DNA from 2 places in the Streptomyces sp. NPDC057486 genome. Region 1 is predicted to be linked to the other one. Evidence: riboswitches for the same ligand, from Rfam matches in the RefSeq annotation. Region 1 holds a riboswitch; the other holds the start of a gene.

Region 1 (15,450 bases):
TCGACAGGATGACGCCACCGCGCGGACCACCGAGGGTCTTGTGCGTGGTGGTCGTGACGACGTGGGCGTGCGGGACCGGGTTCGGGTGCAGACCCGCGGCCACCAGGCCCGCGAAGTGCGCCATGTCGACCATCAGGTACGCGCCGACCTCGTCCGCGATGCGGCGGAAGGCGGCGAAGTCCAGCTGACGGGGGTACGCGGACCAGCCGGCGACGATCAGCTTCGGCTTGGACTCCTTGGCCAGACGCTCGACCTCGGCCATGTCCACGACGCCGGTGTCGTCGACGTGGTACGGGACCACGTTATAGAGCTTGCCGGAGAAGTTGATCTTCATGCCGTGGGTCAGGTGACCGCCGTGGGCCAGGTTCAGACCCATGATCGTGTCGCCCGGCTTCAGCAGCGCGAACATCGCGGCGGCGTTGGCCTGCGCACCCGAGTGGGGCTGGACGTTGGCGGCCTCGGCACCGAACAGCGCCTTGATCCGGTCGATGGCGATCTGCTCGACCACGTCGACGTGCTCGCAGCCGCCGTAGTAGCGGCGGCCCGGGTAGCCCTCGGCGTACTTGTTGGTGAGGACGGAGCCCTGGGCCTCCATGACCGCGACCGGAGCGAAGTTCTCCGAGGCGATCATTTCGAGGGTGGACTGCTGACGGTGGAGCTCGGCGTCGACGGCGGCGGCGACGTCCGGGTCCAGCTCGTGGAGGGAGGAGTTGAGAAGCGACATCAGGTGGTCCCTTGGAGTCTTTAGTTGCCGGAGAACTCGGTGTACTCGTCGGCGGAGAGCAGGTCCTTCGGCTCCTCCGCGACGCGTACCTTGAACAGCCAGCCGCCCTCGAAGGGAGCGGAGTTCACCAGCGACGGGTCGTCCACGACGTCCTGGTTGGAGGCGGTGACCTCGCCGGTCACCGGCGAGTACAGGTCGCTGACGGACTTGGTCGACTCGAGCTCGCCGCAGGTCTCGCCCGCGGTCACCGTGTCACCGACCTCCGGGAGCTGGGCGTAGACGACGTCACCGAGCGCGTTGGCCGCGAATTCGGTGATGCCGACCGTGGCCACACCGTCCTCGAGGGCCGACAGCCACTCGTGCTCCTTGCTGTAACGCAGCTGCTGGGGGTTGCTCATGACCTGAATTCTCCTGTACGCGGGGGAGTGCTGATGAACGGTGGTCTTACGGTGTGAGACGCGACTGCGTCACTTCTGGCGCTTGTAGAACGGCAGGGCGACGACCTCGTACGGTTCGTGGCTGCCCCGGATGTCCACTCCGACGCCCGTGCTCCCGGGCGCGGCGTGCGCGGCGTCCACGTACGCGATGGCGATCGGCTTGCCCAGCGTCGGTGACGGGGCGCCGGAGGTGACCTCGCCGATGACCTGGCCCTCGGCGACAACGGGGTAGCCGGCGCGCGGCACCCGGCGGCCCTCGGCGATCAGACCGACGAGCTTGCGCGGCGGGGCGGTCTCGGCGCGCTCGGCGGCGGCCTCCAGGGCCTTGCGGCCGACGAAGTCGCCCTCCTTCTCGAACTTCACGACCCGGCCGAGACCGGCGTCGAACGGGGTCAGCTCGGTCGTCAGCTCGTGCCCGTACAGCGGCATGCCCGCCTCCAGGCGCAGCGTGTCGCGGCAGGACAGACCGCACGGGATCAGGCCACGGGAGGCGCCCGCCGCCGTGAGGGCCTGCCAGAGCTGCTCGGCGTGCTCGGGGGCGACGAACAGCTCGAAGCCGTCCTCGCCGGTGTAACCGGTACGGGCGATCAGTGCGGGCACACCGGCGACGGTGCCGGGCAGACCCGCGTAGTACTTCAGACCGTCCAGGTCGGCGTCGGTGACCGAGGCCAGGATGGCGGGGGACTCGGGGCCCTGGACGGCGAGCAGCGCGTACGCGTCGCGGTCGTCGCGCACCTCGGCGTCGAACCCGTCGACGCGGGCGGTCAGCGCGTCCAGCACGATCTGGGCGTTCCCGGCGTTGGCGACGACCATGTACTCGGTCTCGTCCAGCCGGTAGACGATCAGGTCGTCCATAATGCCGCCGTCCTCGGCGCAGATCATCGTGTAGCGGGCGCGGCCGACGGCGACGGTGCCGATGTTGCCGACCAGCGCGAAGTTCAGGAACGCAGCGGCCTGCGGACCGGTGACGGTGATCTCACCCATGTGCGACAGGTCGAAGAGACCCGCCTTCGTGCGCACCGCGTTGTGCTCGTCGCGCTCGCTGGCGTACCGCAGCGGCATGTCCCAGCCCGCGAAGTCGGTCATGGTCGCGCCCAGCGAGCGATGCAGGGCGTCGAGGGCGGTGAGACGGGGGGCGTTGCTCATAGGTGTGGCTCCCAGGGCATGACGACGATGACGATCCCTCCCCATCTGTCATCGGAACCTGAGAGGTTCGCCGAGAGACCCCCGGGGGGTTCGGCTTGCACCTTGGGTGGAGCCGCCGGGCGACTCGCTTTTCAGATCTGCCTCATCCACGCGGTACGGGGCCTGAGAGATTCAAGGGAGGATCTTGCTCCTTCGGCGCCCGGCACACACTGTGGCCGGAGCTCTCCCGCGCGGATTCAAGCGGCCTTTATGCAGTTGGCCGGGTCATCATTGCACGCATTGCGGAAGAGTGGGGCGTCGGTACCCCATGCACAGGGCGAGTAGTGGGACGGTTGTCTCGCATTACCTTTTCTTTACACTTCTTGGGCAGACGTGGGTGACCCGACAGGGGAGGGCGATGACGTTGCAGCGGTACGCGACGACCGCGGGGGCCGCGCACGGCGCGATGCCCGCGCAGCCGGGCGCACCCGCCCGGGAATTTCCGGGCACGCACGCGCCCGTGGTGCGGGACCTGCGCGAGCGCGCCGGGCGCAGCCCGCGCGGGCTGCATTTCGAGGCAGGCGATGTGGTGGTGGTCTCCGGGCTGCCGGGAGGCGGAAAGTCGACACTGATCCGGCGGGCGGTGGCCGCACGGGCCGTCGACTCCCAGGACACCCGGGACCGCTGGGCGCAGCGGGTGCCCCGCTTACTCCCGTACGCCCTCTACCGCCCGCTGGTCCGCGTCGCCCACTACTGGGGGCTGTGGCGGGCGCTGCGCTCCGGTGAGTCAGTCGTCGTCCACGACTGCGGGACCCAGGCATGGGTGCGGGGCTGGCTGGCCCGGCACGCACGGCGTCGCGCCCGCACGCTCCACCTCGTGCTGCTCGACGTCACCCCGCAGGAGGCCAGGGAGGGCCAGCGCGAGCGCGGGCGCGGAGTCTCCGGATACGCCTTCGCCCGGCACCGCAGGGCCGTCGGCCGGCTGGTGCGGGACACCGAGGCGGGCGCCCTGCCGCTCGGCTGCTCCTCGGCAGTGCTGCTGGACCGGGAGGCGGCCGGGATGCTGGCGCGGATCACGTTCGCCGACGCCCGGGGGACGACGGGACAGCCCTGAGGGTCCTTCTCTTCGGATCGGGCCCCACGCGCCCGGCATGATCCGCAAGAGAGGCCCTGACATCCCCCGGTCGTCCGTCAGCGCGGAGGGGCGCGCCGGAGTTACTGTTCTGCGGCAAGGCATGGGTGAGAAGGGGAAGCAGCGCAGTGGACATTCCGGCACCGGTCCAGAACCATCCGCAGAGCGGATGGCCGGCCAATGAGCTCGAAGAGGTGCTGGTCGCCTCGCTGGGCAGCCCGGAGGCGGGCGGCAGGCTCGTCGAAGTGCTCGGCCGCAGTCACGTCTGGGTGCCGCTTCCCAACGGCGGGGGCCCCGATGTCCCGTCGCTCGACCTGCCGACGGTGGAGATCGAGGGCGCTCCGTACGTCCCCGTCTTCAGCTCCGAACAGCAGTTCCTGCAGTGCGTCGGTACCCACATGTCCTTCACCGTGGCGCCCGCCGTCGAATTCGCCCGCGGGCTGCCCCCGCAGCTCGGCATCGCGGTCAACCCGGGCGGCGCCGTCGGCATGCCGCTGCCACCGCCCGCCGTCGCCGAACTCTGCCGTGCCGGACGCACCTCGCTGGACGGGCCGGCCACCGGCGGACGGGTCCGGCTGTACGAGCCGGACTGGCAGGAGGAGCCCGTCGACTTCCTCGCGGCCGCGGCCGGGGAATTCGAGGAGAGCGGGGTCGTGCGCACCGCACGCCGGACACTGGCCAGCGTCGAGGGCGGCGATCCCGTTCTCTTCATAGGCGTCGAGTTCTCCACCTGGGACGGCGCGGGGCGCAACGCCCCGATGGACGCCCTGGGCCGCGCACTGGGCCGTGTCGAGGTGCCCTGGCCGGTCAATCTGGTCCTGCTCGATGTGGCGCAGGATCCGGTCGCCGACTGGATGCGGGCCAGGATCCGGCCGTTCTACCAGCGCGAGGGTCACTAGGGCGTGTGTCGGAAGTCCCGCCTGCCCGGCGACGCCCGGCACGCACGCTCGCTGCGTTGTCGGGGTCGTCCGAGTACGTCCGGTACGAGGGCGACCCTCCGCCTTGCGATCGCACGCACCGGACGCCGCCGGGCCCACCCTTCGGGCGGACGGCGGGACTCCCGACACACGCCCCAGGGCCCCTCCCTCCTCTGCCGGTCACGGGCACAGGAGCGCGGAGTCCCCGACTCCGGGGAGGACGGGCGTGACACCGTCGACCTGTGGCGTCAAGTCGGTGTCAGGGGTGCCGCATAAGCTGGTTTGATGGCTAGTGCCTCGGCCACCGAGCCGCACCCGCGTGCCCCGGGAGCGGCAGGCCGACACAGTGGATCGAAGAGGGGCGGGACCCAGGGTGAGTGCGTCAGGCACCGCGGCGGCCGGGCAGGTCGAGCACATGCTGCGCCAAGTGACGCCCGGGCGCTACGACGCGTACGAGGCACTCCTCCGAGCGCTCGCCGGGGACCGGATCTGGATGCTGCTCTGGCACGGCCGGGCCGGCTCGCCCGACGCCCAGTACGGGAACATGGAGGTCGACGGACTGGGCTACGCGCCCTGTGTGACCTCCGCCCAGGAACTCTCGGCCAGCGGCTGGAACCGGGCCCATGAAGTGGTCACCGGAGTCGACATCGCCCGCGCGCTCTTCCCGGACCGCTGGGGCATCTGGCTCAACCCGCACGCCCCCGGTGGCGGCGTCGGCATCCCGTGGCTGGATCTGCGCCGTATCGCCACCGGCCTCGACCGGATGCCGGCGGGACCGCTCCGGCTCACCGAGCCGGCCATCGAGATCCCGCAGTTCTACGCCCTGCTCTCGCAGAACGCCCATCACACCCCCGCGATCCGCTCCCTGCGCCGGGCCTGGGTGCAGCCTGCGCTCGGGGTGCCGTACCTCGCCATCGGTCTCGATCTCTACGACACGAGCCAGACCTCCGTCGACGCGGTGCGCGCGATGATGCAGCAGTCGATCGGCGCGGTCCCGGACGGGCTGCCCGTCTCCACCGTCGCGATGTCCGACGAGTACGACCCGGTCGCGATGTGGCTCCGCGCCAACGCCCGCCCGTTCTACGACCGCGAGGCGCACGTCGCGCCCGCTCCCGCCGTGGGTTACGGCTACCCCCCTGTTCACGGCTGATCCGCCTGGACGCCTGTCAATTGACCCCAGCATGAACCCTGTTGGGGCACCTGTCCGATCTGGGCGAAGAGTGCCGACTCGGTTCGCTGGGACGATCACGGCGTCCGGATAACGGAAGCCGACAGGCCACATCACGGTTGCGCATCCATTCCCCGTCAGGGCTGGCGGGTGATCCGCGACGCGTTGAAGACTCCCCGGAACAAGAAGCGTTCGGCGCCCTGCGCGACCTGCGGCTTCTGGTTGGACCAGTTGAACTGCTCCACTCGCACCACCTGCTTCTTCCGCACCACCTGCACCAAAGTGCGACTTGCACCTGTGATGTGAACAAGCCGCTACAGCGGCGGGCACGGGCCGGCCACAGTCGGTCGAGCCGAGAGGGGTCCCCACAACGATGACGGCACCACTGCACGACAGCGCGGCCGAGACTGCGACCGTCGATGTCACGACCGATGTTTCGGCCAAGGACATCGAAGGCCGTTCGCCAGGACGTATCGCCTGGACGCGGCTGAAGCGCGACAAGGTGGCGCTCGCCGGCGGTGTGGTCGTGCTCCTGTTGATCCTGATCGCGGTGTTCGCACCCCTGATCGTGAATCTCCTCGGCCACCCGCCGAACGAATTCCACGAGGATCTGCTCGACCCCGACCTCGGCATCCCCAAGGGCTCCTTCGGCGGGATGAGTTCGGACTACCTGCTGGGTGTCGAACCCACCAACGGCCGCGATGTGTTCAGCCGCATCGTCTACGGCGCGCGCATCTCGCTCCTGGTGGCCTTCCTCGCCGCGGTGGTCTCCGTGGTCATCGGCAGCGTCCTCGGCTCGGTGGCCGGCTTCTTCGGCGGCTGGGTCGACGCACTCATCAGCCGGCTGATGGACCTGCTGCTCGCCTTCCCGCAGCTGCTGTTCACCATCGCCCTCGTCTCCGTCGTGCCCAACTCCCTCTGGGGGCTCACCGGTTCGGGCGTCAGGATGGGCGTGCTGATCGTGGTGATCGGCTTCTTCGGCTGGCCCTATATCGGCCGTATCGTCCGGGGACAGACGATGTCCCTGCGCGAGCGGGAGTACGTCGAGGCGGCCCGCAGCCTCGGCGCCGGGCGGGGTTACATCCTCTTCAAGGAGCTGCTGCCCAACCTGGTCGCGCCGATCCTCGTCTACTCGACGCTGATCATTCCGACCAACATCCTCAGCGAGGCCGCGCTCAGCTTCCTGGGTGCGGGTGTGAAGCCGCCGACCGCCTCGTGGGGCAAGATGCTCTCCGACGCGATCAACACCTACCAGGCGGACCCGACATACATGGTGGTCCCCGGAATCGCGATCTTCATCACCGTTCTGGCATTCAATCTCTTCGGCGACGGGCTGCGTGACGCCCTCGACCCGAAGGGCAGCTGAGCCGACCCCACAAGGTCTCCGGCGCGAGCCGGTTGGCACTCGATCGACCGTCGGGCGCGGACTGCGTACCCACGGGCCACACCACATCACGGAGGTTGCACGACAGTGAATCGCTCACGGAAGGCAGTTGCCCTCACGGCCCTCGCGGCCGCGGTTGCGCTGACCGCAACCGCTTGTGGCGGAGGAGGCAGCGACAACAAGTCCTCCTCGAACCAGGGTGCCGGTTACGACGCGGCCACCAAGGGCAAGGTCATCAACGCGTCCGACAAGAAGGGCGGCACGCTGAAGCTGATGTCCCCTCAGGACGTCGACTTCCTGGACCCGGCCCGCGCCTACTACGGCTTCGTCTGGAACATGCAGCGGCTGTACATCCGCCAGCTGCTCGCGTACGACGCGAAGCCCGGTGAGGCCGGCACCAAGCTGGTCCCCGACCTCGCCGAGTCGCTGCCGACGCTGAGCAACGGCGGCAAGACGTACACCTTCAAGCTGAAGGCCGGTGTCAAGTTCGAGGACGGCACGCCGATCACCTCGAAGGACATCAAGTACGGCATCGAGCGCGTCTTCGCGCAGGACGTCCTCTCCGGCGGTCCGACCTACCTGATCGATCTCCTCGACCAGGGCCAGAAGTACCCCGGCCCCTACAAGGACAAGGACCCCAACAAGCTGGGTCTGAAGTCGGTCCAGACGCCGGACGACCAGACGATCGTCTTCAACCTGGCGAAGCCGAACTCGGACTTCTCGTACCTGATGGCGATGGCCGACTCCTCGCCGGTCCCGGCCGCCAAGGACGACGGCGCGAAGTACACGAACCACCCGGTCGCGACCGGCCCGTACAAGGTCCAGTCCTTCGTCGCCGGCAAGGAGACGGTCTTCGTACGGAACCCCAACTGGGACCCGAAGACCGACCCGATCCGCAAGGGGCTGCCGGACAAGGTCACCTTCACCGTGACCTCGAACCCGGACGACATGGACGCACGTCTGCTCTCGGGCGACGTCGACTACGCGGTCGACGGCACCGGTGTCCAGCAGGCCGCCAAGATCAAGATCCTGCAGGACGCCAAGTACAAGGCCAACGCCGACGACCCGTTCAGCGGCTACATCCGGTACTTCGCGTTCCCGCAGACGGTCGCGCCGTTCGACAACATCGAGTGCCGCAAGGCGGTCATCTACGCCGCCGACCCGAAGTCGCTGCAGACCGCCCGTGGCGGCCCGACCAGCGGTGACCTCGGCGCCAACATGCTGCCCCCGGGCATCCCGGGCTCGGACAAGTCCTACGACCCGTGGGGCCTGACCCAGGGCAAGCCGCAGGTCGACAAGGCCAAGGAGGCCCTGAAGGCCTGTGGCAAGCCGAACGGCTTCAAGACCACCATCGCGGTCCGCAACAACCGCAAGCCCGAGGTGGCCACCGCCGAGTCGCTGCAGGCTTCGCTGAAGGCCGTCGGTATCGACGCCTCCATCGACCAGTACGACGGCAAGAACTCTGCTTCCGTGATCGGTGCTCCCGACAACGTGAAGAAGAAGGGCTACGGCATCATCGTGATGGGCTGGGGCGCCGACTACAACTCGGGTGCGGGCTTCCTGCAGCCGCTGGTTGACGGCTCCTTCATCCTGAAGAACGGCAACAACAACTACACGATGCTGAACGACAAGACGGTCAACGGTCTCTTCGACCAGGCCGCCTCCGCGGCGTCGCCCGAGGCCGCCGCGCCGTTCTACACCCAGATCAACAAGGCGATCATGGAGAAGGCCCTCTATCTCCCGATCAACTTCGACAAGGCGCTCGTCTACCGCAACCCGCGGCTGACCAACGTCTTCTACAACGAATCCATGGGCCGTCTCGACCTCGCGGTCATGGGCGTCGTCAAGTAGCAGTTGGACATGCGGGTCCTTCACCTCGCATGCGCTAGTTCGAAGGGCAGGTGAAGGCCGCGGGCGGGCGGTTGTGGTCCCCACAAGGGACGGCAGCCGCCCGCCGACCAGGCCGACTGCAGTGCTCGTCTACCTCCTCCGGCGACTCGTCAATGTCGTCGTCATGCTGGTGATCGTCTCCATGGTCACCTTCGGCATCTTCTTCATGGTGCCGAAGATCACCGGAAGCGATCCCGCACTCCTCTATGCCGGCCGTGAGACCAACAAGACGGCCATCGAGGGCATCCGTAAGAAGATGGGCCTCGACAAGCCCATCACCACGCAGTACGGCCTCTTCCTCAAGGGCATCGTGGTCGGCCGGGACTACGACCAGGGCTCCCAGATCACCCACTGCCCGGCGCCTTGCTTCGGCTACTCGTTCAAGAACGAGCAACCCGTGTGGCCGGACCTGAAGCAGCGCATCCCGGTCACCCTGTCGCTGGCCGCGGGAGCTTCGGTGCTCTGGCTGATCGGCGGTGTCGCCACCGGAGTGATCTCCGCACTGCGCAGACGTACTGTGCTCGACCGGGTCACGATGATCACCGCACTGGCGGGGGTCTCACTACCGATCTACTTCACCGGACTGGTCTGTTCGGCCGTCTTCATCTACAGCCTGGAATGGATGGAGACGATCAACTACGCGCCGCTCACGGATGATCCGGCGGCCTGGCTGAACAGCATGATCCTCCCCTGGATCACCCTGGCCTTCCTTTTTGCGGCCACCTACGCCAGGCTCACCCGCGCCACCATGCTGGAGATCCTGGGCGAGGACTACATCCGTACCGCCCGCGCCAAGGGTCTCAAGGAGCAGGTGGTCATCCGCAAGCACGCGCTGCGGTCCACCCTGACTCCGATCATCACGGTCTTCGGTCTGGACCTGGGCGCCCTGCTCGGCGGCGCGGTGCTGACCGAGTCGACCTTCAGTCTGCCCGGCATGGGGAAGGCCGCAGTCGACGCGATCAACTCCGGTGACCTGCCGGTCATCATGGGCGTCACGATCATCGCGGCGTTCTTCGTAGTCATGGCCAATTTGATTGTCGACCTGCTGTACGCGGTCGTCGACCCGCGTGTGAGGCTGACGTGACCGACAACATCCCCACCCAGGACGTGCAGTCGGCCGGTCCGGTCGGTGTTCCCGAGCAGGGCGGCGCACGGCCCGAGGCCTTCCTCTCCGTACGCGATCTGAAGGTGCACTTCCCGACCGACGACGGCATCGTCAAGTCCGTCGACGGGCTCTCCTTCCAACTGGAGAAGGGCAAGACCCTCGGCATCGTGGGCGAGTCCGGCTCCGGCAAGTCGGTCACCTCGCTGGCCGTCATGGGCCTGCACCGATCCGGTCAGGCGCGCAGCCGCCCCGACATCAGCGGTGAGATCTGGCTGGACGGCGAGGAGCTGGTCGGCGCCGGCGACGACCATGTGCGCAAGCTCCGCGGCCGACAGATGTCCATGATCTTCCAGGACCCGCTGTCGGCGATGCACCCGTACTACACGGTGGGTGCGCAGATCGTCGAGGCGTACCGCAACCACCACGACGTCACCAAGAAGGTGGCCCGTGCGCGCGCGATAGAGATGCTCGACCGGGTGGGCATCCCCGAGCCCGCCAAGCGCGTCGACGCCTATCCGCACGAGTTCTCCGGCGGTATGCGCCAGCGCGCGATGATCGCGATGTCGCTGGTCAACAACCCGGAACTGCTCATCGCCGACGAGCCGACGACCGCCCTGGACGTGACCGTCCAGGCACAGATCCTCGACTTGATCCGCGATCTGCAGAAGGAGTTCGGCTCCGCGGTCATCATGATCACCCACGACCTGGGCGTCGTCGCCGAGATGGCCGACGACATCCTGGTCATGTACGGCGGTCGCTGCGTCGAGCGCGGCACCGCCGAGCAGGTCTTCCACGCGCCCCGGCACCCGTACACCTGGGGTCTGCTCACGTCGATGCCGCGCATCGACAAGGAGGAGTCCGACCGGCTGGTCCCGGTCAAGGGTTCCCCACCCAGCCTCATCAACATCCCGTCCGGTTGCGCCTTCAACCCGCGCTGCCCGTACGCGGATGTGCCCAAGGGCGGCATCACCCGGACCACGCGCCCGGAGCTGCAGCAGGTCGACGGCGACCACTTCGCGGCCTGTCACATGTCGCCGGAGGATCGGACCCGGATCTGGACCGAAGAGATTGCGCCGAAGCTGTGAGCGACAAGAGCGAGAAGACCGAGAAGAGCGCCGCCGCGACGGCGATCCCGACCCAGGCGACCAGCTCGCCCGAGCCGCTGCTCAAGGTCGACAACCTGGTCAAGCACTTCCCCATCAAGAAGGGGCTGCTGCAGCGTCAGGTCGCCGCGGTGAAGGCCGTGGACGGCATCTCCTTCGACGTGCGTCCGGGGGAGACCCTGGGTGTCGTGGGTGAGTCCGGCTGCGGCAAGTCGACGATGGGCCGACTGATCACCCGGCTGCTCGAACCGACCGGTGGCAAGGTCGAGTTCGAGGGCAAGGACATCACGCACCTGGGCGTCTCGGCCATGCGACCGATGCGCCGCGACGTGCAGATGATCTTCCAGGACCCGTACTCCTCGCTGAACCCGCGGCACACGGTCGGCACGATCGTCAGCGCGCCCTTCAAGCTCCAGGGCGTCACGCCCGAGGGCGGGGTCAAGAAGGCGGTCCAGGACCTGCTCTCGCTGGTGGGACTCAACCCCGAGCACTACAACCGCTATCCGCACGAGTTCTCGGGCGGGCAGCGCCAACGCATCGGCATCGCCCGCGCTCTCGCGCTCAAGCCGAAGCTGGTGGTGGCGGACGAGCCGGTCTCGGCGCTGGACGTGTCGATCCAGGCACAGGTGGTGAACCTCCTCGACGACCTCCAGGACGAGCTCGGGCTCACGTACGTGATCATCGCGCACGACCTCTCGGTCATTCGCCATGTCTCGGACCGCATCGCCGTCATGTACCTGGGCAAGATCGTCGAGCTCACGGACCGCAAGTCGCTGTACGAGGCGCCCATGCACCCGTACACGAAGGCCCTGATGTCCGCGGTGCCGGTACCGGACCCGCGGCGGCGCGGCGTCAAGAGCGAGCGGATTCTCCTCCAGGGCGATGTGCCGTCGCCGATCTCGCCGCCGAGCGGCTGCCGCTTCCACACGAGGTGCTGGAAGGCGACGCAGGTCTGCAAGACGCAGGAACCCCCGCTGATCGCGCTGAAGACCGGTCACCAGGTGGCCTGCCACCATCCGGAGAACGCGCCGGACCAGGTGCCGGGCGAGACGGTGTCGGCCGCGGCGCGGGAGGTGGTCGAGGTGGTTTCGGTGACGAAGGCGGTGCCGGCCGAGGCCGTGGAGCCTTCGGAGGACATTGCGCCGGCCGAGGTCGCGGAGCCTGCTGAGGTCACCGAGTCCTCGGAGGCCACCGAGGCCGCTGAGGCTCCGGTGGCCGGCGAAGCGGCCGACGACATCGCTGCATCGTCCTCGGACGACGCCACGACACCCTCCGGGACCTCGGAGGACAGCCCCAAGGAGTAGTACCGGCACAATTGCCCGGTGCTCAACGAACTGTTCACGCCCTCCGTCCAGCATGCGCTCGACATCGTCGGCATCTTTGTCTTCGCGATCTCCGGCGCACTGCTCGCCGTACGCAAGAACTTCGATGTCTTCGGCATCGCGGTACTCGCCGAGGTGACAGCGCTGGGCGGGGGGCTGTTCCGTGACATCGTCATCGGGGCGGTCCCGCCCGCGGCGTTCACCGATCTCGGCTACTTCACCACCCCACTCCTCGCCGCAGGCCTGGTGTTCTTCCTGCATCCGCAGGTCGAACGGATCCAGGTGGGTGTCAATGTCTTCGACGCGGCCGGCCTCGGGCTGTTCTGCGTCACGGGCACGGTCAAGGCGTACGACTACGGCCTCGGCCTCACCGCGTCGGCGGCCCTGGGGCTGGCCACCGCGGTCGGCGGCGGTGTGCTGCGCGACGTACTGGCCAACGAGGTGCCTTCGCTGCTGCGCTGGGACCGGGACCTGTACGCGGTACCCGCGATGGTCGGCGCCACCATGATCGTGATGTGTATCCGCTTCGACGAGCTCAACGCGTTCACCAGCGGCACCGCGGTCATCCTGGCCTTCGTGCTGCGGCTGCTGGCGATGCGCTACCACTGGCGGGCGCCGCGCGCCTACAACCGGCGGTCGGCGACGGCCGAGGAGGGCCCCGCGGCCGCCTGACGCGACTTCGCACCCGCCCGGGACCAGGGCAGGCGCGAAGTCCCTGCCGAACCGGGCTTTCCGGCCGAGTACGCGAGGCGCGCTGAGGCAGGGCTTCGCGAGGTGAGTCGGGAATGGGCTCCACGCCGTGCGCCGACATCTTCCGGGCATTTAAAAGCTACCGCTTAGTAATGTAATCGGTGTACGGTGCATCGCATGGCACAGGCAGCAGCGCAGACGGCTCAGGCCGCGCAGGCAACCATCGGGAACAGCGAGTTCGACCGCGACACCGCCGTCACCCTTCGCGAAGAGGGCGTCTATGACGCCGAACTCTCCGCCGGCTGGACGATCATCCACGCCGTCAACGGCGGCTATCTGCTGGCCATGCTCGGCCGTGCGCTCGGTGAGGCCCTGCCGCACCCGGACCCCTTCTCGGTCTCCGCGCACTACCTCACCGCATCCGTCCCGGGCCCCGCGGTGATCCGCACCCAGACGGTCCGAACCGGCCGCACCCTCTCCACCGGCCAGGCCTCCCTCTTCCAGTACGCGGAGGACGGCACCGAGGTGGAGCGCATCCGTGTCATCGCCACCTACGGCGATCTGGACGCGCTGTCCGACGAGGTACGCACATCGGCGAAGCCGCCGGCCATCCCGCCGCTGGAGCACTGCCTCGGCCCGGGCGACGGCCCGGCCCCGATCCCCGGCAGCTCCGCCATCACCGAGCGGCTCGACATCAAGCTCGACCCGGCGACGATCGGCTGGGCCGTCGGCGCTCCCTCCGGCAAGGGCGAGATGCGCGGCTGGTTCGGTCTGGCGGACGGCCGCGACGCCGACTCGCTCTCGCTCCTGCTCACCGTCGACGCACTGCCGCCCACCTCGTTCGAGCTGGGGCTCAAGGGATGGACGCCGACCATCGAGCTCACCACCCATATCCGCTGCCGCCCGGCCCCCGGCCCGTTGCGTGTCTCCATCACCACCCGCAACCTCGCGGGCGGCTTCCTGGAGGAGGACGCGGACGTCTGGGACAGCGCCGACCGGCTGGTCGCCCAGTCCCGCCAGCTGGCCCGCGCCCCGCGCAGCTGACCCGTGGTTCGCTGGGCGGCGTGAAATCCGACCGGCTGCTCTCGATCCTGCTGCTGCTCCAGACGCGCGGTCTGATCCCCGCCGGCGAGCTCGCCGAGCGCCTCGACGTCTCCGTGCGCACCATCTACCGCGACATCGAGGCGCTCTCGGCCTCGGGCGTCCCGGTCTACGCGGAACGCGGCAGGCACGGCGGTATCGCCCTGCTGCCCGGCTTCCGGACGGATGTCACCGGCCTGACCACCGACGAGGCGCGCGCCCTGTTCGTGCTGGCCGCGCGGGGCGCCCATACCGCACTCGGTCTGGACGCGGCGCTCGGCTCCGCGCTGCGCAAGGTGATGGCGGCCCTGCCCGCGCCGCACCGGCCCGCGGCCGAGCTGACCAGCCGGCGGATCCTCGTCGACCCGGTCCGCTGGATGAGCGGACCACAGGTCGCCGTCGATGTCGCCGAGCTGCACGACGCCGTGTTCGCCGACCGCCGACTGCGGCTTCGCTACCGGCACAGCGGCACGGACACCGCCCGCACCTATGTCGTCGATCCGTACGGCCTCGTCGTGAAGGCGGGTGTGTGGTACCTGGTCGCGGACCGCGACGGGACGCCGCAGCTCTTCCGTGCCGACCGGATCCGCCGGGCCACTGCGACCGACGACCCGGTCGTGCGCCGCCCGGGGGTGGAGTTGACCGAGGTCTGGGAGGGGCTGCGCAGACAGGTCGAGGAGCGGCCCGGGGGCGTACGCCTGCGGGTGCGGGTGCGCCGGTCCCGGCTCGACCTGTTCGTACGTCTCCATGCGGGGGTGCTGGCGGGCGGGCCGCACCCCGATCCGGACGAGGGGGAGTGGCTGTTCGCCGAGCTGGCCGTGCCCTCCGTCGAATGGGCCCGTTCCCTGCTCGCGTTCGGCCCGAACCTCGAAGTGCTCTCACCGCCCGAGGCCCGGACTGTGGTCGCCCGGCATGCGGCGGCCGTCACCCGGCTGTACGGGGATCCGTCCGGTCCGCCCGCGGACAGCGGGTGAGCGCGGCGGTCGGTTCTTCCTAGGGACTGCTGAAGCTGCGGTCCAGTGCTCAGTCGTCGTCACTCGTGCACGGAAATCCCGGGCGTGCCCGCGGGATTCGTGTCGTCCAGCCAGTGGAGTCTGCCGAGGGCGACCAGCCGCAGTCGCCGGCGGGCGACCTCGGCGACCCGGTGCTCGCCCGCCGGACCCGCTTCCAGCATCGCCGAGGCCGTGAGCACCATGTGGTCGACATAGAGGCCGCCCAGCATGAGCAGATCCTCGTCGCTCCAGCCCCGCGAATCCGGATCCTCGGCGAGAGCCGCGGCCACCTCCTCGGCGAAGCTCAGCAGTTGAGCCGCTATGGCCTCGCGAACCGGGCCGACGCCGCCGTGCTGCTCGCGGGCGACGAAGCGGAAGTGG
Region 2 (15,450 bases), on a different contig from region 1:
CCCGCCCCCCGGTGGCTTCGACCTGGTCCATGCCCGGTTGGTCCTGGTGCACGTCACCGACCGTGCCGAAGCACTGCGCCGCATGATTCAGGCGCTGCGACCCGGCGGCGCACTCCTCCTGGAGGACGCCGACCCCCGGTTGCAGCCGCTGCTGTGCCCGGACGAGTCGGGCCCCGAACAGCGCCTCGCCAATCGCCTCCGGTCAGGCTTCCGCGAACTCATGGCGGCCCGCGGCGCAGACCTCGCCTACGGCCGGACCTTGCCCCGGCTGCTGCGCGAGGCGGGTCTGGACGATGTGCAGGCCGATGCGTACTTCCCGATCACCTCACCGGCGTGCACCGTCCTCGAGGCCGCCACCGTGCGCCAGATCCGCGACCGGCTCGTGGCCTCGGGGCTCGCCACCGACGAGGAGATCGACCAGCACCTGGAGAACGTCGCCACCGGACGCCTCGATCTGGCCACCGCTCCACTCGTCTCCGCATGGGGACGCCGGCCGTAACGCCCCGTGGAAGCTCCCGGAATCCCGGGCCGGCGACCTGGAATTGGCCTTGGTCCGCCGCTCTGCAGAACCTCTACGGTCGTCCCATGAGGATTCGCATCGTCGACGCGTTCACCGACCGCGCCTTCACCGGCAACCCCGCAGCCGTCCTGCTCCTGGACTCCGAAGCATTCCCCGAAGCCGACCGCCTCCAGGAGATCGCCCTGGAGATGAACCTTTCCGAGACCGCCTTCGCCCATCCCCTGCCGCCGGGCGGTGCGGCCGACTGGGCGCTGCGCTGGTTCACCCCGGCCACCGAGGTCGACATGTGCGGGCACGCCACGCTCGCCACCGCCCACGTCCTGCACACCACCGGCACGGCGACCGGCACGGTGCGCTTCGCGGCGCGCTGCGGGATCCTCTCGGCCACCTCCCACCCGGACGGCTCGCTCACGCTCGACTTCCCCACGGCCCCACTGACCCCCGCCACCGCCCCGTCCGGGCTGGCCGCCGCCCTGGGCGCCGAGCCCCTGTCCGTGCTGGACACCGGCGAACACATCGGCGACCTCCTCGTGGAACTGGCCGACGAAACCTCCGTACGCACACTGACGCCGGATTTCGCCGCGCTGGCCTCATGCTCGCGGCGTGGCATCATCGCCACGGCCCCCGCCGAGGACCCGGCCCGCGGCTACGACTTCGTCTCCCGCGGCTTCTTCCCCCGGGTCGGCATCGACGAGGACCCGGTCACCGGCAGCGCCCACACGGCACTGGCCCCCTTCTGGTCCGTCCGGCTCGGCCGTGACGAACTGACCGGGCTGCAGGTCTCCGCGCGGACCGGCCTGGTCCGCACCTCGCTGCGCGGCGACCGCACCCTGCTGACGGGCAACGCCGTGACGGTCCTCGACGGCGAACTGCTGACCAGGTTCTGACAGACGGGAAGGGCGTACGGGCTGTCAGGCACGTGAGGGATCCGTACGCCCTTCTCCCGCCCCTCACAAAGTGGGCAGCCACCCCACCTTTCCGGCCAGCAGCGCGTATCCGACGAAGGCTCCGATGTCGAGCAGCGCATGCGCCGCGACCAGGGGCCCGACGCGCCCCCAACGCCGGTACAGCAGCACGAAGACGACGCCCATCACCATGTTGCCGATGAACCCGCCGATCCCCTGATACAGGTGGTACGAGCCGCGCAGCACCGAGCTCGTCACCAGGGCGGCCATGGGTGTCCACCCCAACTGTCCGAGTCTGCGCAGCAGATACCCGACGACGATCACTTCCTCCAGCACGGCGTTCTGAAGTGCGGAGAGGATCAGCACCGGAAACTTCCACCACACGTCGGGCAGCGACTCCGGAACCACCGTGAGATTGAAACCGGCGGCCCGTGCCACCAGATAGAAGGCCAGCCCGGCGCTGCCGATGCCCGCCGCGATCACCGTGCCGCGCCCCAGGTCCGACCCGGGCCGGGTCCGGTCGAAGCCGATGGCCCGGAGGCCCACGCCCTCCCTCATCAGCAGATGCGCCACCAGCGCCACGGGCACCAGGGCCGTGGTGATGCCGAAGAGCTGCCAGGCGAGATCCAGCCATGGCCGCCCGGGGGCGTATGAACTGTTGAGCGTCGCGGCCTGATCCTTCAAACCCCCTGGTTTCGTCAGTGATCCGACAAAACTGATCAGGGCAGACACTCCGCTTGCGCCCAGCGAGAGAGCCAGCACCAGCACCGTTTCGGACCGCAGAATCCGCCGTGAAACGGCCTCTTGGGGAAAAGAATCAGCCACGCGCCCCTCCGTCACCTGTACACCTGCCTTCAGTTGTGCATTCGCGTCTCATCCCGCTCCCCGTCCCGCTAGGGTCTCGAATGCAGGTACGAAGATCATGCGCGACCGGCCGGGGGACGACCACCATTGGTGATGGTGTGGTCCCCCTTTTCCTTGTTCATCCTCAAGGAGGGGCACCACCGACATGGGACGTCACAGCTTGCCCGACGACTACGCGACGGATGGCAGCGGGGACGGTTCCCCGCCACGCCGCCGCCGCACCGTGGTCATCGCCACCATGCTCGTCCTCGCCGTGGCGGCAGGTACGGCAGTCGCGGTGCAGGGTGACGTGTTGTCGTTCTCGAAGTCGTGCGAGGACTCTGCGGTACGACTCACCGTGATGGCCTCGCCCGACATCGCCCCCGCCGTGCGTGCCGTCGCCGACAAGGCACGCACGGACGAAACACGGTCCGACGGGCATTGCCTCCACGTCCAGGTCGTCGCCCGTGATTCCTACAAGGTCGCCGACGCGCTCTCCGCCGGCACCCGCACCCCGGACTATCAGATCTGGCTGCCCGACTCGGACCTCTGGCTGGACCGCGCCAAGGGCTCCGGCGACGGCATCCCGGTCGCGCCGGGCGACTCCATCGCCTCGTCCCCGGTGACCCTCGCCCTGGTCCCGTCGGCGGCGAAGGCCCTCGGCTGGCCGAAGAAGAAGTACTCCTGGGCGGAGTTGATGGCCTCATCCATGGAGTCGGACAAGGTGCGCCTCGGCGCTGCGGACCCCGGCCGCAGCGCCACCGGCCTGCTGGCCCTCACCAGCATCGCCGCGTCGTCCGACAAGCAGGGTGGCGACAGCGACACCAGGGTCGCGGCCACTGCCAAACTGCTTGCTCAGCGCATGTCCGACGGCGACACCCAGGTACTCGAAACCCTGGCGCAGGACAGCTCGGGCGCCGAAGAGGGCAATCCGCAGCGCAACCAGGCAGTGCTGCTCTCCGAGCAGGCCGCTTTCGCCCACAACGCGGGCTCGACGGGCGGCGGAAAGCTGGCACTCTTCTACCCGAAGGACGGCAGCCCGCTGCTCAACTACCCGTACACACTGGTCGACGGGAAGGAGCTGAGCACAAGCGAGAGCCGGGCCGCCCTGCGGTTCATGACGCTGCTGGGCGAGGAGAGCGCACAGCGCACCCTGGAGAAGCATGGCTTCAGGACCACCGACGGAACGGCCGGTGAATCGCTGGTCTCATCGGCGGGCGGCAGGAAGCCGCAGCCGTACGCGACGTCACCTGCCACTGCACCGTCGGCCGCCGAGCTGCAGGAGACGCTCGGCATGTGGACGATCACGGTGCAGAGCGCACGGCTGACGACGGTCGTCGATGCCTCCGGTTCCATGGCCACCGTCGTCCCCGGGCGCAACCAGTCGCGGATGGATGTCACCAAGGCTTCGCTGATCCAGGCCCTCGGGCAGTTCACCCCGAACGACGAGATCGGTCTCTGGGAGTTCGCCACCACGCTCGACGGCACCAAGGACTACCGCCGGCTGGTGCCGACCGCCCGCCTCGGCGACCCGGCGAAGGGCGGCGGCACCCACCGCGAGAGGCTCGCCGCGGCGTTCGCCGCACTGCAACCGGTACCGGACGGTGCGACGGGTCTGTACGACACCACCCTGGCCGCCTACAAGGAGGCGCAGTCGACGTATGTGAAGGGCAAGTTCAACGCCGTCGTGATCCTCACCGACGGTTCGAACCAGGACGACAACTCCATTTCCCGCAGCGGGCTGATCGCGGCGCTCAAGCAGATCGCCGACCCCGAGCGCCCGGTACCGCTCCTCGCCATCGCGGTCGGCCCCGAAGCCGACCGCGAGGAGGTGGAGGAGATAGCCAAGGTGACCGGTGGCGGCGGGTACCAGGTCAACGACCCTGCCGAGATCCAGGCGGTGATTCTGCAGGCGGTGATGACGGCCGGGCAGGCCGGCCGCGCGGCCCAGGAATAGCCGTGCCCGGGCGGGCACCGGCCGGGAACGGCAGACAGCGGGCGCGCTGAGGCACACCCACCGGGCTACGACGCAGGGAGACCCACCGGCCAGCTGTGCACCGGTTCGCCGGCGTGCATCAACTCGGCGTACCGGCGAGTGGTGGCCGCGAGCGCCGCGTCCCGGCCGAGCCCGGCGTCCAGCCCCCGGTGGTACGTGTCCGCCTGCCAGGACGCCCCGTTCACCCGCCGTTTGCAGCGCTCCTCGATGACCCCGAGGTAGTGGTCGCGGTCCGCGGGCTCGATGTTCCACGCGTCGAGTCCCGCCGCGGCGAGCGGCAGCAGTTCGTCCCGTACGAGATTGACGGCCGCCACCCGCGTCAGCCCGCCCGACCGCCCCGGCCGGGGCCAGACCAGCTCGGCATCGATGCCTCGGCGGCAGGCGGTGTCGAAGTTCTCGGCCGCCGCGGCGAACGGCAGCCTGGTCCACACCGGGCGGGACTCCTCGGCGAGCGCCCGCACCAGGCCGTAGTAGAGCGCGGCGTTGGCGATCACGTCGGTGACGGTCGGCCCGGCGGGCAGGACACGGTTCTCGACACGGAGATGGGGTACGCCGTCGGCCAGGCCGTACACCGGCCGGTTCCAGCGGTAGACCGTACCGTTGTGCAGCACGAGCTCCTGGAGCCCCGGCACCCCGCCCTCGTCGAGCACCCGCAGCGGGTCCTCCTCGTCGCAGATCGGGAGCAGCGGCGGGAAGTAGCGCAGATTCTCCTCGAAGAGCTCGTACGCCGAGCTGATCCATCGCTCGCCGAACCAGGTCCTCGGACGCACCCCCTGGTTCTGCAGTTCCGGCGGCCTGGTGTCGGTGGCCTGCTGGAAGAGCGGGGGCCGCGACTCCCGCCACAGCTCCCTGCCGAACAGAAAGGGCGAGTTGGCGCCGAGGGCGACCTGAACGGCGGCGACGGCCTGGGCGGCGTTCCACACGTCCGCGAAACGCGCCGGGGTGACCTGCAGATGCAGCTGGACCGATGTGCAGGCCGCTTCGGGTGTGATCGAGGTGGCGGTGCAGACCAATCGCTCCACGCCTTCGATATCGAGGGCGAAATCCTCGCCGCGCGCCGCCACTATCTGATCATTGAGCAGTGTGTAGCGGTCCACGTCCGAGAGGTTCGCCGCGACCAGGTCCGCATGGCCGAGGGTCGGAAGCATTCCGATCATCATGATCCCGGCAGCGACCTCGCCCGCCTTCCGATGCGCATATCCGAGACCGGTCCTGAGCTCCTCGGCCAGCTGATCGAAAACACGACCGTCCAGGTGATGCGGAACTATGTTCACTTCCAGATTGAACATCCCGAGTTCGGTCTGGAAATCACGGCTCGCGATCCGCTCGAGCACCTCTGCATTCATCATCCGGGGCAGGCCGTCCGAACCCGCCAGATTGAGTTCGATCTCCATGCCCATGAGGTTGCGGGGGCGGTCGAACCTCTGCTCCGCCAGGAGCCTCCCCAGCCCCTCCAGGCACAGGTGGAGCTTCCTCCGGTACCTCTGCCGATCGGACAGGTCAAAGGCGCCCGCCACGACCTTCTCCCCCATCGAAGAGTCCCTCCGCAAGTGGGCGGCCCGCGGCCCAGGCCGCTCGCGTCACGATCGATAATGCCCAGGGGAGGTGATCCATAACGCCCCCGTGGACAGCGCGGAACCAGTAATCTGATGGCGGTCGTCCCGGGCACATTCCGACGGCATGTAGCACAGTGCGGTTTCCGCCGGTCGGCGGGTGGCGAAAACGCCGACGCGATTCGGCCTACCGCGGCTGCGGAAAAACACCAGGCAGCAGCTGCGCGGCTCACCCCGAATCAGCAGAATCTCCGCATAATAAAGTCTGGATACCACCTTGTCGGCAATACCTGCGACAGCTAGTGGAAACACCGCGTGAACACGTGTCGTATAAACTCCGCGGACGAGGCAGAGAGTTGACGCACCGGCCCAGTCACCGGCCTCCTCTGGCCCCGCACGCCGACAGCGCCGTCTGCACCCGCCCACGCATCACCGTGTCTCCGAAGTGAGAGGCAACCCACTATGCCGCTGCATGTTCCCCCGGCTCCCGCGCCTGCCCTGCGCAGCGTCCTCACGGCACTCGGTTCACCCACCGCAGTCCTCGAGGCCCGCACCCCGGCTCTCCGGTCCGTCCAGGGACCTCTGAGCCCCGAACTCCCGCTCCCCGTCCATGTACTGGACCGGATCGGCCCGAGCGGGCTCGCGCCACGCACCCGGCTGACCGCGTGGCGCTTCCTGATCCGCAGCTCGGAGCGGGCCGTCGCCGCGGCCGACACCATGCTCACCCCGGACGGCTGGGCCTTCTCGCACTTCTTCGAGGGCCCCTACATCGCCTCGACCGAACTCGCCCTGCGCCAGACGGAGACGGTCACTCCCCACTACCAGCCCCGTCTGCTGTCGATCCCGGAGCTCTACATGCTGACGCTGTGGCTCCACGAGGACGTCGAAGCCGACCCGTCCGGGGGCGCCCTCGCCCCCACCGATCTTCTGGTACCGCTGGCTCCCGCCGCACCGGGTATCGCGGCACACCACCCGCACCGGGTCGCCGATCTGCTTCCCGTGATGACCCTGCGCATCACGCCCGGCCCCGGCCCCCTGCTCGGTTCACCGGCCTGACCCCGTCCCGCCTCCGGCACGCCGTACTGTGCCCCGTCGCCGTTTCCGGTGGCGGGGCACAATGCTGCGGGACACGCGGCGCGGGAGGTCGGGGGCGCCCCCGGTCCCATCCGGACTAGTCCGGTCCGGCCACCCCGAACCACCCGAAGGGACAGTCCAGTTGTGTTGAACCGTCCGGCCGGGTGATGCGTCATGAGAGTAGGAGCAGCGCTGCCGCGAAATCCCTGCGGATCGGCGCCCGTGGGGCAACACTGGAACCAGACCGATCGATACGGGGGGCGGCCATGAACACCTCATCCAGCCGCAGGACACTCACTACAACGCAGCGAAAGAACCCAGCCATGTGCCAGCACAAGCCACCCTGCCCAACCGCCGACTCAGCCGACCGGGAAGCCGCACGCCTGGTGGCGCACCACCCGGAACAGGGCTGGAGCCTGCTGTGCAACGGCGTCCTGCTCTTCGAGGACACCGGTGAGCTGCTCCCGGACGGGCAGATCATCGCTCCGCACCGGCCGCTGGACGCCGGTCGGGTGATGAAGGCCGCCTGACCGCGGCCCGTAAGAAACGGGGGCCGGCCCGGAGAAGATCTCCGAACCGGCCCCGACGCATGTCCGCGTCACACCCGAACGGGTGAGTCAGTTGTCGTACTCGTCCAGCGGCGGGCAGGAGCAGACGAGGTTGCGGTCACCGAACGCACCGTCGATCCGGCGCACCGGCGGCCAGTACTTGTCGGCGGCCGAGACTCCGGCCGGGAAGACGGCCGTCTCGCGGCTGTACGCGTGCTTCCACTCCCCGCCGAGCATGGCGGCGGTGTGCGGGGCGTTGGTCAGCGGGTTGTCGTCCGCGGTCCACTCGCCGGAGGCCACCTTCTCGACCTCGCCGCGAATGGCGATCATCGTGTCGCAGAACCGGTCGAGCTCGGCGAGGTTCTCGCTCTCGGTCGGCTCGATCATCAGCGTGCCCGCCACCGGGAACGACATGGTCGGCGAGTGGAAGCCGTAGTCGATCAGACGCTTGGCGATGTCGTCGACGCTGACCCCGGTCGCCTTGGAGATCGGCCGCAGATCGACGATGCACTCGTGCGCGACCAGACCGGCCGGGCCGGTGTACAGGATCGGGTAGTGCGGTTCCAGACGCTTGGCGATGTAGTTGGCCGCGAGTACGGCGACCTGCGTCGCGTGCTTGAGGCCCTCCCCACCCATCAGGCGTACGTACGCCCAGGAGATCGGGAGAATACCGGCCGAGCCCCACGGCGCGGCCGAGATCGGGCCGACACCGGTCTCGGGGCCCGCGGCGGGCTGCAGCGGGTGGTTCGGCAGATACGGCGCCAGGTGGGCGCGCACGCCGACCGGGCCGACACCGGGGCCACCGCCGCCGTGCGGGATGCAGAAGGTCTTGTGCAGGTTCAGGTGCGAGACGTCGCCACCGAACCGACCCGGCTTGGCGAGGCCGACCAGTGCGTTGAGGTTGGCGCCGTCGACGTACACCTGACCGCCCGCGTCGTGCACCTCGGCACAGATGTCGGCGACGTGCTCCTCGAACACACCGTGCGTCGACGGGTACGTGATCATGAGCACGGCGAGTTCCTCGCGGTGCTTCTCGATCTTGGCGCGGAGGTCCTCGACGTCGACCTCACCGTCGTCGGCGGTCTTCACCACGACGACCCTCATGCCCGCCATCACGGCGCTCGCCGCGTTGGTGCCGTGCGCGGAGGACGGAATGAGGCACACGGTCCGCTGCTCGTCGCCATTGGCCCGGTGGTACGCACGCACGGCCAGCAGGCCCGCGAACTCGCCCTGCGAGCCCGCGTTCGGCTGGATGGAGACCGCGTCGTAGCCGGTGACCTCGGCGAGGCGCTCCTCCAGCTCGCGGATCAGCGTGAGGTAGCCCTCCGCCTGCTCGGCCGGCGCGAACGGGTGCAGCGCGCCGAACTCGGGCCAGGTGATCGACTCCATCTCGGTGGTCGCGTTCAGCTTCATGGTGCAGGAGCCGAGCGGGATCATGCCGCGGTCCAGCGCGTAGTCACGGTCGGCGAGCTTGCGCAGGTAGCGCAGCATCGCGGTCTCGGAGCGGTGCTGGTGGAAGACCGGATGGTTGAGTATCCCGTCGGTACGCAGCAGGGACTCGGGCAGTGCGTCGGCGGCAGCGGCGTCCAGCGCCTCGATGTCACCGTCGGCGCCGAAAGCGGCCCAGACGGCGGCGAGCTGCGCACGCGTAGTGGTCTCGTCACAGGCGAGGGAGACCCGGTCGGCGTCGACAAGACGCAGGTTGACCCCGCGGTCGCGGGCGTCGGCCACGACATCCGCCGCCTTGCCGGGGACACGCACGGTGAGCGTGTCGAAGAAGGCGCCGGTCTCGACGTCGACCCCGGCCGCCCGCAGTCCCTCGGCCAGGATCGTGGCGTAGCGGTGGGTGCGCTGCGCGATCGTCCGCAAGCCGTCGGGGCCGTGGTAGACCGCGTACATCCCGGCCATCACGGCGAGCAGCACCTGCGCGGTACAGATGTTGCTGGTGGCCTTCTCGCGACGGATGTGCTGCTCGCGGGTCTGCAGGGCGAGGCGGTACGCCTTGTTGCCGTCCGCGTCGACGGAGACTCCGACGAGGCGGCCGGGCAGGCTGCGGGCGAACTTCTCGCGTACGGCCATGAAGCCGGCGTGCGGTCCGCCGAAGCCCATCGGCACACCGAAGCGCTGCGTGGTGCCGACGGCGATGTCCGCGCCGAGGTCGCCGGGCGAGGTCAGCAGGGTCAGGGCGAGCAGGTCGGCGGCGACGGTGACGATCGCGCCGAGCTCGTGGGCCTGCTCGATGACGGGCTTGATGTCGCGGACGGCACCGGAGGCACCCGGGTACTGGAGCAGCACACCGAAGACACCGCGCTCGGCGACCTCGGCGGGGATGCCAGCGGCGAGATCGGCGACGACGACCTCGACACCGGTCGGCTCGGCGCGGGTCTCGATCACGGCGATGGTCTGGGGCAGGGCGTCGGAGTCAACCAGGAAGACGCCGTCCTTGACCTTGCCGACACGTCGGGCGAGCGACATGGCCTCGGCGGCGGCGGTGCCCTCGTCGAGCAGCGAGGCGCCGGAGGTGGGCAGCCCGGTCAGCTCGGCGACCATCGTCTGGAAGTTGAGGAGCGCCTCCAGGCGGCCCTGCGAGATCTCCGGCTGGTACGGCGTGTAGGCCGTGTACCAGGCGGGATTCTCCATGACGTTGCGCAGGATCACCGGCGGGGTGAACGTGCCGTAGTAGCCGAGCCCGATCATCGGGGCGAGCACCTGGTTGCGGTCGGCAAGGGTGCGCAGCTCGGCAAGGACCTCGGCCTCGGTACGGGCCGACGGCAGCTGCAGAGCCTCCGCACTCTTGATCACATCGGGCACCGCGGCCGCGGTGAGGTCGTCGAGCGAGCCGTAACCGACCTGGGCGAGCATCTTCGCCTGCGCCTCGGCATCGGGGCCGATGTGGCGCTGCTCGAAGGGGATGCCCTGCTCCAGCTGGGAGAGCGGAGTGCGACGGGGGGTCATGATGGAGGCCTCCTGGTCTGTCACGACCTGCGAGGGGCACCACGGCGCGGGTGCCCGGACGGCCTCCCCCTCTGTCATCTCAACCTGAGAGCTTCACCGGTGCGCCCTGAGGCATACCGGCTTTCACCGTCGGTGAGGGAGGGATCCGTCCCGGCTGCTGCCGCCACGAAACCCGCCCTGCTTTCCAGAGTGACCTCGTCCGTGCGGTACGGGGGCCTGAGAGATTCCGGGGAGGATTTGCTCCTTCGGCGCCTGCCGGATGTCTCCGGAAGACTCTCCCGCACGGGGTCAGCAGCCATCACCAGCCTACCAGCGGGGCTCGCGACGAAATTCTCAAGTGGCCGACAGCCCGAATCTGCACTTTCGTAGAGCCTGTGGAGTAGCCGCGACCAATGGGAGGGACCGTGCAGACCGACATCGATCCGCGCAACCTGATCGGGCGCAAGGCATTCGACCGCAAGGGCACCAAGATCGGAACTGTGGACGAGGTGTATCTCGACGACGCGACCGGCATACCCGAGTGGGCAGCCGTGCGTACCGGACTGTTCAGCAGGGACGCCTTCGTGCCGCTTGAGCCCAGCGAGTTCGTCGACGACGTGCTTCGGATCCCCTTCGACCGTGCACTGATCAAGGACGCACCCGACTTCGGCGTGGGCCGCCATCTCTCGCCGGAACAGGAGCTTCAGCTCTACCGGCACTACGGCCTGGACTCACCGCCCGACGAGCCGGGCCAGGACCGGGACTTCGGCAGCCTGGCCGGCCAGGACGAGTAATCCACCGGATCACGCACCAGCGGGAGCGGATCGGCCGGCTGCAGCTCCGGATCGTCGACACGGAACGTCCGCACCCGGCCGGGCGGTGACTCGGGTTCCTCGAACCGCACGGTCACCCGGCCCACCCCACTGCCCTGTACCCAGCCGTGGCCGTAGGTGTCATGGCATACGTCGTGCCCGGCGGGCCAGCGCCGGGCCGCGAGCTGTTCGGCCGCCTCCTGCTCCTGCGCCCCGTCCGCCGGCTCGTCCCCGTGGCCGCCCGCGTCCTGTTCCTCACGGGCCGGGACCTCGGGCGCGGCCCGCTCACCGGCTGCCTGGGCGAAAAGATCCTCCTGCGTGTAGTCGGCGAGCCCCGTGACGCCCACCCCGAGCAGCCGCACCCCTCCGGTCGTGTCCACAGCCTCCAGGAGCCGCGCAGCGGCCTCTCTGACCACGGTGGGGTCATCCGTCGGCCCCCGGAGCGTCTCGGACCGCGTGAGCGTCGAGAAGTCGTATCTGCGCACCTTCAGCACCACGGTGCGTCCCGAGCGCTCCGCGGCCCGCAGCCGCTGGACACAACGGTCCGCCAGGCGCTCGACCTCCGTCCTGACCCGGACCCGGTCGTGCAGGTCCATGTCGAAGGTGTCCTCGACCGACACGGACTTGGCGTCGCGCTCGGCCACGACGGGGCGGTCGTCGTACCCGAGAGCCATGCGATGGAGAGCGACGCCGTGCGCCTTCCCCAGCAGTCGTACGAGCTCCGCCTCGCCGGCCGTGACCAGGTCGTCGACCGTGGTCATCCCGGCCCGCCGCAGATGGTCCCCGGTGGCGGGGCCCACACCGGGGAGGATCCGTACGGACATCGGCGCGAGCAGATCCCGCTCGGTGCCCGGCTCGATGACCAGCAGCCCGTTCGGTTTCGCCTCCTCCGAGGCGATCTTGGCCAGCATCTTGGAACCCGCGAGGCCCACCGAGCCGGTGAGTCCGGTGACGGCTCTGATGGCGTCGCGCAGCTGCTCGCCGATGGCCCGCGCCGAGGCGGTGTCGTCGGCAGTCCCACCGGCCTCCAGATCGACGAACGCCTCGTCCAGGCTGAGCGGCTCCACCAGTGGTGACAGCTGCCCCAGCAACCCCATCACCTGGTCGCTCACCGTCCGGTACAGGGTGAAGCGGGGCACCAGGTAGGCGGCATTGGGCGCCAGCCGCCGGGCCTGCGCGGTCGGCATCGCCGAGTGCACTCCGAAGCGCCGCGCCTCGTAGGACGCCGTGGCGACGACCCCGCGGGGTCCCAGCCCGCCGACCACGACCGGTTTGCCGCGCAGGCTCGGTTTCGCCGCCTGCTCGGCCGAGGCGTAGAAGGCATCCATGTCCAGATGCAGGATGGTGGGCGCGGATCTCACATCAACCGATGCTGCCCTAAGGCACTGACAATCGCCGCGCCCCGTCAGACGGCGCGGTTGCGCCGCCGTGCGAGCTCGTCGGTGGGGTTGTGGCCGATCAGCGTCTCGCCCGTGTCCACCCGCTCGCCGTGCAACTGCGACAGGGCGGCGTCGACATCCCTCCAGACCACCCCGACGGCGATGCCGAAGACCCCCTGGCCCCCCTGGAGCAGATCCACGACCTCGTCGGGCGAGGAGCACTCGTAGACGGTCGCTCCGTCGCTCATGAGGGTCATCCGCTCGAGATCCTGGAACCCCCGGGCCCGCAGATGCTGGACCGTGGTGCGGATGTTCTGCAGGGCGACGCCCGTGTCGAGGAAGCGCTTGACGATCTTCAGCAGGACGACGTCCCTGAAGCTGTAGAGGCGCTGCGTGCCCGATCCGTAGGCCGGTCGCACGCTCGGCTCGACGAGCCCGGTGCGCGCCCAGTAGTCGAGCTGCCGGTAGGTGATCCCCGCCGCCGCGCACGCCGTCGGCCCGCGATAGCCGATGTCGCCGGCCGCTGCCGCCCCGTCCCCCGCCATCGCCGCCGGTTGAACCGGTTGTCTGAGGGTGTGGTCGGCTGTACTTCCGTGCTGCCGGTAGGGCCCACCCGCTGCCGTACCGTCGCCGCTGCTTCTCACGCCGACCTCCGTCCTTGACCTGCCATCTCGAAGGTAGGCAGTCGCTCGGGGTGCGTCAACGATCGCCACACTGGGCACGCCGGGTGATAATCACCCTGAGGGTGGTTTGCGGTGTCCCGTTCCCGGGAAAGGCTTGCCGAATGCGTTGACGGCGACCCTGCTGGACGGTCACTGGCTGTTGGTACCGAAGTCCTCCGGCGAGATCTGGTCGAGGAACTCCCGGAACTTCTCGACCTCGTCCTCCTGCTCGTCCGGGATGGAGATCCCCGCGTCGTCGAGCACCCCGTCACTGCCGTAGATCGGCGTGCCGGTGCGCAGCGCGAGCGCTATGGCGTCGGACGGCCGCGCGCTCACCTCGACCCCGCCGGCGAAGACCAGCTCCGCGTAGAAGACCCCTTCCCTGAGGTCCGTGATGCGGACCTCGGTGAGCTCCTGACCCAGGGCCTCGAGCACATCCTTGAAGAGATCATGGGTCAGCGGCCTGGCCGGAGCCATGCCCTGCTGGGCGAAGGCGATCGCGGTCGCCTCACCCGGACCGATCCAAATGGGGAGGTACCGGTCGCCTCCCACTTCACGCAGGAGAACGATCGGTTGGTTGGAGGGCATTTCCACCCGGACACCCACAACGTCGAGCTCGTTCACACAGCAACCCTAGGACGTGCTCGGCAGGTTTGGGTAGTCGGGCTCCCCCGTGACTCAGTGGAGTCGGATCCGCAGAGCGGTCTGCACAAGGGCCGAATGAAGCCGTACGGAGAGCTCCGCGAGCTCCTTCGCCTTGGCCTCCGCATGGGCTCTGGTCTGCGGATTCCGGTGTCGGCGCAAGGGCGCGACCACCTGCTCGATCAGACCGGCCTCGCGTTCCGCAGCCCCGCGCATCGCCCGCAGATGACGCGGTTCCAGACCGAATCGACCCAGATCCGCCACAAGTTTGGCAACGGTCACCGTCTCGGCGTCGTAGCCACCCTCCGCCGTCGGAGCGATGAGCCCGTACGACTCCCACTCCGCGAGCTCGCTCTCGGTGACCTCGGCGGCGGCCAGGAGCTCCGCACGCCCGATCCGGGCCGCGGTGGCCCGCCAGGACTCGCCGTCCCAGGAACCGTCGGTCAGGTCCCGCGGACCGCCCGCGGCCGGCAGGGACACCTGCTCGCCGCGGGCCAGGGCGTCCAGGTGCTCACGGATGACCTTGAGCGGAAGATAATGGTCCCGCTGCATCCGCAGCACCTGCGCCAGCCGCTCGACGTCTTCGGGGCGGAATTTGCGGTAGCCGGAGGGGGTCCGCTGCGGCTCGACGAGCCCCTCGGCCTCCAGGAAGCGAATCTTGGAGATGGTGACTTCGGGAAATTCGTCCCGCAGCTGCAGGAGCACCGTGCCGATGCTCATGGCCCGGTCGTCGGCCGTGGCGGTGCCGTGACCGGCACCGCCCGTCGATGTTCTCAGCATGGACCTTCCCTGACGGGTCAGATGCCCCGCTGGCTTGCGTAGAAGACCAGCCGGTACTTCCCGATCTGCACTTCGTCGCCGTTGGACAGCGCGACGGAGTCGATGCGCTCACGATTGACGTACGTGCCGTTGAGGCTGCCGACATCCCCGACCGTGAAGCTGCCGTCGGGGCTCCGGCGGAACTCCACGTGACGGCGGGAGACCGTCACGTCATCGAGGAAGATGTCGCTCTGCGGGTGGCGGCCGGCCGTGGTCAGCTCGCCGTCCAGCAGGAAGCGGCTGCCGGAGTTCGGACCGCGACGCACCACCAGGAGCGCCGAGCCGAGCGGCAGGGCGTCGACGGCGGCCTGGGCCTCCGGTGAGAGGGAGGGCACGGGCGTCTGGCCCGTCGCCTCCGCCTCGTACGCCTCGAGACCGGAGATGGAGATGGTCGACGTCGTCTCCGAAGGACGCTCCGCAGAGGCGCCTCCACGCAGCGGCGCACCACAGTTGGAACAGAAACGACTGGCCTCGGCGTTGCGATGGCCGCACCTCGAACAGACCGGCATGGACCCAAACCCTCCACCCGTACTTGAGGCTGATGGATCCCCGAAACCTATGCGGCCCGGACCGGCAGGGTCAACAGACGACGCGCCGGTTCCACCCGAAATGTCACCGCCCGGACCCGACACCTCGTCACGGAAGAGCGGGCGATCAGTGCCCTGCTCCTCGGCCTGGCCATGGCGCGGTGCGCGATGACGGGCCGCGTCATCGCGGGCGCTCTTGCCGAACAACTTCGCAAACAACTTCACGGGCGATTCCC

What was found. A riboswitch is a leader RNA that binds a small molecule or an ion and turns the genes downstream of it on or off. The one in region 1 is predicted to bind glycine.
Region 2: it holds a riboswitch for glycine, as region 1 does, so the genes downstream of both, gcvP (aminomethyl-transferring glycine dehydrogenase) here and gcvT (glycine cleavage system aminomethyltransferase GcvT) in region 1, are expected to answer to the same signal.

The regions. Positions count from the first base shown of each region.
Region 1 is NZ_JBHVEE010000016.1:15,955-31,404, reverse strand. Features, by position in the region: gene glyA (serine hydroxymethyltransferase) at 1-724, opposite strand, end outside; gene gcvH (glycine cleavage system protein GcvH) at 745-1,122, opposite strand; gene gcvT (glycine cleavage system aminomethyltransferase GcvT) at 1,192-2,307, opposite strand; glycine riboswitch at 2,449-2,546, opposite strand; gene ACFU6I_RS10705 (AAA family ATPase) at 2,705-3,400, shown strand; gene ACFU6I_RS10700 (enhanced serine sensitivity protein SseB) at 3,547-4,317, shown strand; gene ACFU6I_RS10695 (enhanced serine sensitivity protein SseB C-terminal domain-containing protein) at 4,709-5,485, shown strand; gene ACFU6I_RS10690 (hypothetical protein) at 5,641-5,772, opposite strand; gene ACFU6I_RS10685 (ABC transporter permease) at 5,877-6,869, shown strand; gene ACFU6I_RS10680 (ABC transporter substrate-binding protein) at 6,975-8,738, shown strand; gene ACFU6I_RS10675 (ABC transporter permease) at 8,860-9,861, shown strand; gene ACFU6I_RS10670 (ABC transporter ATP-binding protein) at 9,885-10,967, shown strand; gene ACFU6I_RS10665 (dipeptide ABC transporter ATP-binding protein) at 11,012-12,289, shown strand; gene ACFU6I_RS10660 (trimeric intracellular cation channel family protein) at 12,308-12,979, shown strand; gene ACFU6I_RS10655 (thioesterase family protein) at 13,175-14,041, shown strand; gene ACFU6I_RS10650 (helix-turn-helix transcriptional regulator) at 14,062-15,051, shown strand; gene ACFU6I_RS10645 (TetR family transcriptional regulator) at 15,111-15,450, opposite strand, start outside.
Region 2 is NZ_JBHVEE010000051.1:5,759-21,208, reverse strand. Features, by position in the region: gene ACFU6I_RS23540 (class I SAM-dependent methyltransferase) at 1-499, shown strand, start outside; gene ACFU6I_RS23535 (PhzF family phenazine biosynthesis protein) at 586-1,407, shown strand; gene ACFU6I_RS23530 (CPBP family intramembrane glutamic endopeptidase) at 1,471-2,250, opposite strand; gene ACFU6I_RS23525 (substrate-binding and VWA domain-containing protein) at 2,435-4,225, shown strand; gene ACFU6I_RS23520 (glutamate-cysteine ligase family protein) at 4,291-5,796, opposite strand; gene ACFU6I_RS23515 (hypothetical protein) at 6,280-6,873, shown strand; gene ACFU6I_RS23510 (DUF5999 family protein) at 7,215-7,421, shown strand; gene gcvP (aminomethyl-transferring glycine dehydrogenase) at 7,509-10,394, opposite strand; glycine riboswitch at 10,589-10,685, opposite strand; gene ACFU6I_RS23500 (PRC-barrel domain-containing protein) at 10,787-11,167, shown strand; gene ACFU6I_RS23495 (DNA polymerase IV) at 11,092-12,546, opposite strand; gene ACFU6I_RS23490 (MerR family transcriptional regulator) at 12,591-13,208, opposite strand; gene ACFU6I_RS23485 (bifunctional nuclease family protein) at 13,377-13,850, opposite strand; gene ACFU6I_RS23480 (MerR family transcriptional regulator) at 13,905-14,648, opposite strand; gene ACFU6I_RS23475 (FHA domain-containing protein) at 14,666-15,439, opposite strand.